Regions from separate parts of the Kitasatospora sp. NPDC004289 genome, predicted to be linked through region 1. Evidence: riboswitches for the same ligand, from Rfam matches in the RefSeq annotation. Region 1 holds a riboswitch; the other holds the start of a gene.
What was found. Region 1 has a riboswitch for S-adenosylmethionine ahead of thrC (threonine synthase). Riboswitches for the same ligand answer to the same signal wherever they lie in the genome.

Region 1 (4,574 bases):
GGACAGACGCCCTCTGCAACAGGGTCAACTTCGCCGAATTCACCGTGTGACGAAAGGGATGTGACGGGAGGAAAGCCTCACGGAGCGGCAATTCGCTCCGGGCATAGCGGACCAATCGGGATGAGACGCTGTCAGATTCCTGACGCTGGCCTGACAGTTCCCGTCCCACCGCGGGCGCCCGACGTCTCAACCGACGGACGGGCCCTGCGTGCACGACTCAGCCGTACCGCCGGACGGGATTCGAAACCTCCGATCCGACTCCGCACTCTACCCCCTGGCACCTGACGGAAATTCACCGCGACATGCGGCGGGCCGCCACCGAATAACCGGAATCATTCGTTCCGGTCGCGGTGACGGCCCGTCGATTGCGCCGTACTGCGGAGCAGCCGGTTCAGCAGCCCCCGGCCACGGCCGGAATGATCGAGATGCTGGTGCCGTCCTTGATCTCGGTCTCCAGGCCCTCGGCGAAGCGCACGTCGTCGTCGTTCACGTAGACGTTCACGAAGCGGCGCAGCTTGCCGGCGTCGTCCAGCACCCGGGCGGCGATGCCGGGGTGGTTGGCGTCCAGGTCGGCGATCACGGCGGCCAGGGTGGCGCCCTCGGCGGCCACCTCGGCGGCGCCGCCGGTGTAGGTGCGCAGGATGGTCGGGATGCGGACGGTGGCGCTCATGGGGGAACTCCTAGAACGGAACTGAAGGGGATCAGGCGGAGGCGAGGCCGGCGGCCCGGAAGGACTCCAGGGTCGGGCGGATGGTGGCGGTCAGACCGGCGTCGGAGACGGCGTCCAGGGTCTTCAGGCCGTCGCCGGTGTTGATCGCCACGGTCTCCTTGGCCGGGTCGAGCTGCCCGGTCTCCACCAGCTTCTTCAGCACGCCGATGGTCACGCCGCCCGCGGTCTCGGCGAAGATGCCCTCGGTGCGGGCCAGCAGCTTGATGGCCTCGACCACCTCGGCGTCGGTGACGTCCTCCACCGCGCCGCCGGTGCGGCGGGCGATGTCCAGCACGTACGGGCCGTCGGCCGGGTTGCCGATCGCCAGCGACTTGGCGATGGTGTCGGGCTTGACCGGCTTGATCACGTCGCGGCCGGCCTTGAAGGCGGCGGAGACCGGGGAGCAGCCCTCGGCCTGGGCGCCGAAGATCTTGTAGGGCCGGTCCTCGACCAGGCCGAGCTTGATCAGCTCCTGCAGACCCTTGTCGATCTTGGTGAGCTGGGAGCCCGAGGCGATCGGGATGACGATCTGCTCCGGCAGGCGCCAGCCGAGCTGCTCGCAGATCTCGTACGCCAGGGTCTTGGAGCCCTCGCCGTAGTACGGGCGGAGGTTGACGTTGACGAAGCCCCAGCCCTCGCCGGCCGGGTCGCCGATCAGCTCGGAGCAGAAGCGGTTCACGTCGTCGTAGTTGCCCTCGATGCCGACCAGCTCGCCGCCGTAGACACCGGCCATCACGACCTTGCCCTGCTCCAGGTCGTGCGGGATGAACACGCAGGACTTGAAGCCGGCCCGGGCCGCCGCCGCGCCCACCGCACCGGCCAGGTTGCCGGTGGAGGAGCAGGACAGGGTGGTGAAGTTGAACGCGCGCGCCGCCTCGATGGCGCAGGCCACCACGCGGTCCTTGAAGGAGTGGGTCGGGTTGCCCGAGTCGTCCTTGACGTGCAGCTGGGCGGTGAAGCCGAGCTCGCGGCCGAGGTTGTCGGCCTTCACCAGCGGGGTCCAGCCCGGGTTGAGGTTGGGCTTGGAGGCCACGTCGGCCGGGACGGGCAGCAGCGGGGCGTAGCGCCAGATGGAGGCCGGGCCGGCCTCGATCCGCTTGCGCAGCGCCTCGGCGTCCGCGGAGCCGAAGTCGTAGGCGATCTCCAGCGGGCCGAAGCACTCGAGGCAGGCGAAGCTGGGGCCGAGCGGGAACTTGGTGCCGCACTCGCGACAGGACAGCTGGTCGGCGGGCCCGAGGTCGACGGTGGGTGCGGCGGAAACAGCGGTAGCCATGGTGGCGGAGGCCTCTCTCCTCATCTTCCCCGTGACGCGGTCGCGCCACAGGCCGGAATTGGCACCTGTCCCGCCGTGGCCGCAGATGGGCCTGATCGCGCGAGAAGGTTGCCGGGACGTCAACGGGCCGTTCCCTCAGTCCCTCTGGATGAGCTCTGTGAAGTTGTGGTCCTGCTCTCCGGCCGACCCCGACGTGCGAAGGTCTGACCGCAGTACGAAGACTGTATCCGAAGGCGCCGGAGCGGGAACCGGCCGTCCGAGGTACGAGATGCGAAGCGCGAGGAGACGAGACAGTGCCCGACCAGCCTCAGCCGTCCGACCCTGCCGAGGAGTTGCTGCCGGAGGTGTCCGACTGGCTGTGCCAGCGCTCCTGGAGCGCCGGCGACCGGCCGTTGGAGGCACTGCTGGCGGCCAAGCAGGCGGCGGGGCCGGCCGGGACGATCAGCGTGGTGCTGCCGGCCCTGGACGAGGAGTCGACCGTCGGCGGGATCGTCCGGGTGATCCGCCGCGAGCTGATGGAGCGTCTGCCGCTGGTGGACGAGCTGGTGGTGGTGGACTCCGGCTCGGCCGACGGCACGGCCCGGATCGCGGCGGAGGCCGGCGCCCGGGTGGTGCACCGGGACGAGGTGCTGCCCCGGCTGCCGGCGGTGGCGGGCAAGGGCGAGGTGCTCTGGCGCTCGCTGCTGGCCACCTCCGGGGAGATCGTCTGCTTCGTGGACGCGGACCTGCGCGAGTTCGACCCGGCCTTCGTCTCCGGGATCGTCGGGCCGCTGCTGACCGACCCGTCGATCCACCTGGTGAAGGCGATGTACGACCGGCCCCTGGAGACCGACGGGGCCGTCGTCCCGGCCGGCGGCGGGCGGGTCACCGAGCTGGTGGCGCGCCCCCTGCTGAACCTCCACTGGCCCCAACTGGCCGGATTCGTCCAGCCCTTGGGCGGCGAGTACGCGGCCCGCCGGTCCCTGCTGGAGCGGCTGCCCTTCCCCACCGGCTACGGGGTGGAGCTCGGCCTGCTGGTGGACGCGCTGGAGCTGGCCGGGCTGGACGCGCTGGCCCAGGTGGACGTCGGGGTGCGGCACCACCGGCACCAGGACGGCCAGGCACTCGGGCGGATGGCGGCGACGATCTACCGCACCGCGCTGGAGCGGCTGGACCGGACCGACCGGCTGAAGAGCACGCAGGACCTGGTCCGTCCGCTGCTCACCCAGTTCACCCGGGATCCGGCCAGCCGGGAGTTCACCGCCCACACCCATCCGGTCGGCGCACTGGAGCGGCCGCCGATGGTGACCGTGCCGGAGTACCACCGACGGTGAGCCCCCCGCATGCGCCCCGTGTGCCGACTGGTTTGCCCCCGGGGGTGCGAGGCAAGGTTGGTGACATGGCCGATCTCGCGACCGAACGTTCGAATCAGACCGGGGCCGCCCCCATCCTGGTGGCCTCCAACCGGGGGCCGGTGTCCTTCACCGCCGAGGACGACGGTTCGCTGACGCTGCGCAGAGGCGGCGGCGGGCTGGTCTCCGGGCTCTCCGCGATCGACGACCCGTCCGCCGTCTGGGTGTGCGCCGCCCTCTCCGAGGCGGACCGCACCGCCGCCCGGCAGGCCCCCGACGGCCGGCTCGACCTGGCCGGGCACCAGGTCGGCGGTCAGGCCGTCCGGATGCTCGACATCGACCCCGGCACCTTCGCCCGGGCGTACAACGGGGTGGCCAACTCCACCCTCTGGTTCGTCCACCACCTGCTGTACGAGACCCCGGTGGCACCGGTCTTCGACGACCGCTTCCGCCGCGAGTGGGACTCCTACCGGGCCTACAACACCGCCTTCGCCGAGGCCCTGGCCGCCGAGGCCGCACCGGACGCCGCGGTCCTGGTGCAGGACTACCACCTCTCGCTCGCCCCCGCCCTGCTCCGCGAGCTGCGGCCGGACCTGAGGATCGGTCACTTCTCGCACACCCCGTGGGCCCCGCCCGAGTACTACCGGCTGCTGCCGGACGACGTGGCGGCCGACGTGCTCACCGGCATCCTCGGCGCCGACCGGGCCGGCTTCCTCACCCGGCGCTGGGCGCTGGCCTTCGCGGACTGCTGCGAGGCGGTGCTGGGCGCCGTCGTGGACCGCGCGGCACTCACCGTCACCCACGCCGGGCGGACCACCGCACTGGGGGTGCACGGGCTGGGCGCGGACGCCGACTTCCTCCGCGAGCGGGCCCACCAGCCGGACGTGGACGCCAGGTTGGCCACCCTCAGGGAGGCCGTCGGCGACCGTCGGACCATCGTCCGGGTGGACCGCACCGAGCTCAGCAAGAACATCGTCCGCGGTCTGCTGGCCTACCGGCACCTGCTGCGCACCCGCCCCGAGTGGCAGGACCGGGTGGTGCACGTCGCCTTCGCCTACCCCTCCCGGCACGACCTGCCGGAGTACCGCGAGTACACCGCCGCCGTGCAGCGGACCGCCCAGGAGATCAACGACGAGTTCGGGACGGCGGGTTGGCAGCCGCTGATCCTGCACGTGAACGACGACTTCCCGCGCTCGCTGGCCGCCTACCGGCTGGCCGACGTGGCCCTGGTCAACCCGATCCGGGACGGGATGAACCTGGT
Region 2 (4,574 bases), on a different contig from region 1:
CGCCCACGCAGCGCTGGGCGAGGCCCTGCTACGGCTGGGCCAGCAGGCAGCCGGGCTGCAGAGTCTTCGCGAGGCGCACTCGGTGTTCGAGCGGCTCGGGGTGCCGGAAGCCGCAGCGGTGGAGGAACGCCTTGAAGCGATAGTGATGGATCACGGCAGTTCGGAGGTTTCCTGGTAGCCCTGAACCCGCTGCGCGCTGTCACTCCAAGCGTCGGAAGAGATGTAGGCCGCTCTCACCGAACCTGGCGGGTAGGGCTCGACCATTTCTCTCCCCCCGCCGAGGCCGACTGGCATGGGGCGTGAAGTGGCCCTGGCAGCTGGGTCTGTTGTGCGCCAGAGCCACCGCGTGGCGGTTCCTGATGCGGCTTGGTGACTGGAAGCCTGACGATCAGCGCAGGAGGGTGTCCAGGAAGGGGTTGCCGAAGACGTGGTGGGGGTCGAGGCGGTCGAGGGTGGTGACGGCCTCGGTCCAGTCGGGGAAGGAGGCGGGGATGGTGGTGGTGAGGAGGGTGGGGTCGGACCAGGCGGCGGTGTCGGTGTAGGCCCAGCCCTTGGACCATTCGACCCGGAGGGCCGCGCGGGTGCCGTCGAAGAGGGCGAGCAGGGCCTGTTCGAGGTCGCGGCAGAAGCGGTGCAGGCCGGGGGTGCCGGGGAGGGTGAGGATGTCGAGCCAGAGGGCGGTGTCCCGGTCGGGGTGGGCGGGGTCGGGGCGCAGGGCGGAGAGCAGGGCGGGCCGCGCGCCGGGGATGCCGGTGGCGGCGGGGTCGTCCAGGCCGGTGACGCGGATCTCGACGGCGCCGTTGACGGGGTACTCGCCGCGCTGCTGGTACTCCGTCAGCAGGCGCTCGTAGGTGGTGGTGAAGGCGTTGACCGCCCACTGGAGGTCGGCCCGCCGCAGGTGGACCGCGTAGCCGTTGGCGGTGACCCGCAGGGTGGTGGGGCGGACGTACTGCAGGAGGGCCCGGGAGGGGCCCCAGAGGTCGGAGCGCAGGCCGTCGGCGAGCAGGTGGGTGAGGAGCTCGCCGGTGAGCAGGGAGCGCAGCAGGCCGCTGGAGAGCAGGACGTCGGTGAGGTCCCCGGTGAGGCCGATCTTGGTGATGAGGAACTGGAGCTGCCCGAAGACCGGGGCCAGTTCCGGCGCGCCGGAGACCAGTTGGCCGGCCAGGTCGGCGACCGGCTTCGGGATGTTGTCGGAGAAGGGGTAGTTGTAGGGCTCGGTGACGGTGCGGGCGGCGAACGGCCGCCCGGGGGTGAGCCGCCAGGTCTTGAGCCAGGGGTGGGTGGTGAAGGCGTACCAGATCGCCTCGGCCCGGCCGTCCCGGTCGACGAAGGAGGCGAGGGTGCGGGCACCCGCGGTGCCCGGGGCGGCGAAGAGCTCGGTGGCCGGGACGTCGACCCGGCTGACGCAGCGCAGCGGACGGTCGGGCCCGACCCGGAGCACCGCCTCGGTGAGGAAGGCCCGGCCGAGCTGGACCAGCAGGGCGCCGGCCTCGGCCTCGGTGCGGTCGTAGGTGCGGAGCGCGTAGCGGCCGGCGGTCCCGTCCCAGACCACGGCGGTGAGCGAGACCACCTGGTTGGAGAGCGAGCCGTAGCCGTGGCCGGCCGGGGCGGTCTCACCGGCCGCCGGGACGGCGGTGCCGTGGCCGCCGATCGCGAGCACGCCGCCGACGGTGAGGTCGCCGGGGGCGGGGCAGGCTGTGACGCCGAGGCCCTGCTCGGCGAGGCGGGCCAGCAGGTCCTCCATCGCGGCGCCGGTCTGCACCCGCACGGTCGGTGCGCCGGACACCGTCGCCCCGGTGAGGGTGACGGCGGTGAGGTGGCGGGTGGTGTCGACCAGCAGGACGCGGGCGGTGGACGGGGTGCCGGGCGCGACGGTGAGCGGGGCCCAGCCGTGCCGGTGGCCCTGCGGGCGCAGCCGCCAGCCGGCGGCGCGGGCCCAGTCCGCGAGTTCGGCGACCTGCTCCGGGGTGGTCGGCTCGCAGACCCAGAGCGGGTCGGTGCGGACCTCCCCGGCCCAGTTCTCGAACACCTGCTGGTACGGGACCAGCCCTCCGGGGAGACCGGCGGGGGCGGCGCCGACGGCCTGCGCGCTGTCGGGCCCGACGGTGCCGCGCAGCAGCCAGGCCGCGCCGGCCGTGCCGAGGGCCGCGGCGAGCGTCTGACGGCGCGTCAGTCCCCGGTCGGTGTGCTGTGGTTGCCCTGCTCGTTGGTCTGTCACGCGGCGACGCTACCAATGTGGATCATCCGACGGGCCGGTTTCGGCCCGGGGCGGGGCGGTTCCGGACGAGGTGGGGGGAGGTTGGTCACGGCGCCGCCACGACTTGATATGGTTCCTCGCGAATCATCCAGAGGGGTGGAGGGACCGGCCCTACGAAGCCCCGGCAACTCCCCGTTCGACCCGGCGTCCGAAGTACGCGCCGTGCCGTGCGGGAGCAGTGCCAACTCCGGCCTGTCGCCACTGTGGCGCGGGAAAGATGAGGAGACACGGTGCTCTCTGTGCTGTCCTTCGCCCGGGCGCTACCCGCCCCGGCGCTTTCGCGTACCCGTTTCGTGTCCGGCGCAGGCATTCGGCCCACTTCTGCGGCCTTCCCTCGCTGACCACCCCCGGCTCCCCGCACGGAGCCGCCGCGGGCGGACCCACCCGCCGTCCGCGGTTCTGAGACGGAGTACACCCATGGAAACCATCAGCGGCGTCGGCGTCCTCGACAAGGTCACCTCGATCCTCGGCACCCTGGAGGCCGGCCCGACCACCCTGGCCGGGCTGGTCGCCGCCACCGGCCTGGCGCGGCCGACCGCCCACCGGCTGGCGGTCGCGCTGGAGCAGCACCGGCTGGTCGCCCGCGACATCGAGGGCCGGTTCACGCTCGGCGCCCGGATCGGCGAACTGTCGGCGGCGGCCGGTGAGGACCGCCTGCTGGCGGCGGCCGGGCCGGTGCTCGCGCACCTGCGCGACGTCACCGGGGAGAGCGCCCAGCTCTACCGGCGGCAGGGCGAGATGCGGATCTGCGTGGCCGCGGCGGAGCGGCTCTCCGGCCTCCGGGACACCGTCCCGGTCGGGGTCACCCTTCCGATGCGGGTCGGGGCCGCGGCCCAGATCCTGCTGGCCTGGGAGGAGCCGGAGCGGCTGCACCGGGGCCTGCAGGGCGCCAGCTTCACCGCGACCGCGCTGAGCGGGGTGCGGCGGCGGGGCTGGGCGCAGGCCGTCGGGGAGCGCGAGCTCGGGGTCGCGTCCGTCTCGGCGCCGGTGCGCGGCCCGTCCAACCGCGTGGTGGCGGCCGTCACGGTGTCCGGCCCGATCGAGCGGCTCAGCCGCCACCCCGGCGCCCGGCTGGCCCAGGCCGTGGTGGACGCCGCCGAACGCCTCACCGAGGCCGTCCGGCAGTCCTGAGCCCGGGCCGTCCTGAGCCCGGGCGGTCCTGAGCCCGGCGGTCACGAGAGCGCTGGGCCCGGCCGGTTCTGAGCCCTGAGTCGGGCAGCCGGGTGACCCGAGGGGTCGTCAGGGGTTCGCCCGGCGGACGCGCCGGGCCCGGAGGTACTCGCGTGCCAGCAGGCGGAGCGCGGCGCCCTTGGGCGGGCCGGCCGGGCGCCGGAGGAGGGCGGGGAGGTCGGCCCGGGCGGCGCGGGAGGTGAGCGCGTCCAGGCCGACCATGCAGCGGACCATCGGACGGTGTGAGGGCGGGGCGAGGTCGATCACGGCGCGGCCCTCGGCGAGGGTGCGGTCGGCGTGGTCGAGCTGAGCGGTGATCAGGGCCCGGACGGCCGGGAGGTCGGCGGCCCGTTCGAGGTCGGGGCGGGTGACGCCGTGCCGCTCCAGGACCTCCTGGGGGAGCGTCAGCCGGCCGTCGGCCAGGTCCTCGGCGAGGTCGGCGACGAAGTCGATCCGCTGGGCGGCGTCGAGGTAGGTGCGGCAGGCGGCGCGGTAGTCGCCCTGGTCACCGTCCGGGCCGAGCAGGGTGGCGACGACCAGGAAGGCGGGCAGCGCGTAGGCGTCCAGGTAGGCCTGGTAGTCCGCCTCGGTGGCGAAGCCGGGGAAGTCGAGGTCGGCGAGGGCACCGGCCAGGTGCTCCGGCACCAGCGTGCGCAGCGCGGGGTGGGCCTCGACGGTGTGCAGGAACGGGCGCAGCTCGGGCTGGTCGGTGGCCCCGGTGGCGAGGGCACGCTCGACCTCGTGCTCCCACCGCGCGTACGCCGCCCGCCGTCCCTCCGGAGGGCCGCTGTCGAGCAGGGTGTCGGTGCGGTGCATGTAGGCGGTGGCAGCGATCACGTGCGGCACCAGACCTGCGGGGAGCAGCAGTTGGGCGGCCAGCGCGGCCTCGCGCCGGTACCGCGTCACCTGCCGCCGCTGCCGGGTGTAGTCCTCCCGCAGCCCGGGGTCGGTGATCCCGGCCGCGTCCAACGCCCTCGTCCAGCCACTCATCCCGGGCCCGCCCCTCTCCTTGATCGTCTCCGCGAACCCTAACCGGACCCTCGGAGTTCCGAGGTGTCCGGGCGGCGCGGGTCCGGGGACGATGGGCCGGGGCGGCGCCGGCCGCCGGAGGAGGGTGGGGCGTGCGCAGGGTGTGGTGGGTGCTGCT

Region 2: it holds a riboswitch for S-adenosylmethionine, as region 1 does, so the genes downstream of both, ACWEPF_RS19050 (IclR family transcriptional regulator) here and thrC (threonine synthase) in region 1, are expected to answer to the same signal.

What each region holds. Positions count from the first base shown of each region.
Region 1 is NZ_JBSGEL010000032.1:85,296-89,869, reverse strand. Features, by position in the region: gene ACWEPF_RS22350 (ubiquitin-like small modifier protein 1) at 392-670, opposite strand; gene thrC (threonine synthase) at 702-1,982, opposite strand; SAM riboswitch class I at 2,000-2,137, opposite strand; gene ACWEPF_RS22340 (glucosyl-3-phosphoglycerate synthase) at 2,315-3,295, shown strand; gene ACWEPF_RS22335 (alpha,alpha-trehalose-phosphate synthase (UDP-forming)) at 3,361-4,574, shown strand, end outside.
Region 2 is NZ_JBSGEL010000026.1:2,812-7,385, reverse strand. Features, by position in the region: gene ACWEPF_RS19060 (AfsR/SARP family transcriptional regulator) at 1-178, shown strand, start outside; gene ACWEPF_RS19055 (cholesterol oxidase substrate-binding domain-containing protein) at 389-2,218, opposite strand; SAM riboswitch class I at 2,339-2,481, shown strand; gene ACWEPF_RS19050 (IclR family transcriptional regulator) at 2,675-3,388, shown strand; gene ACWEPF_RS19045 (phytoene/squalene synthase family protein) at 3,497-4,417, opposite strand; gene ACWEPF_RS19040 (peptidoglycan DD-metalloendopeptidase family protein) at 4,549-4,574, shown strand, end outside.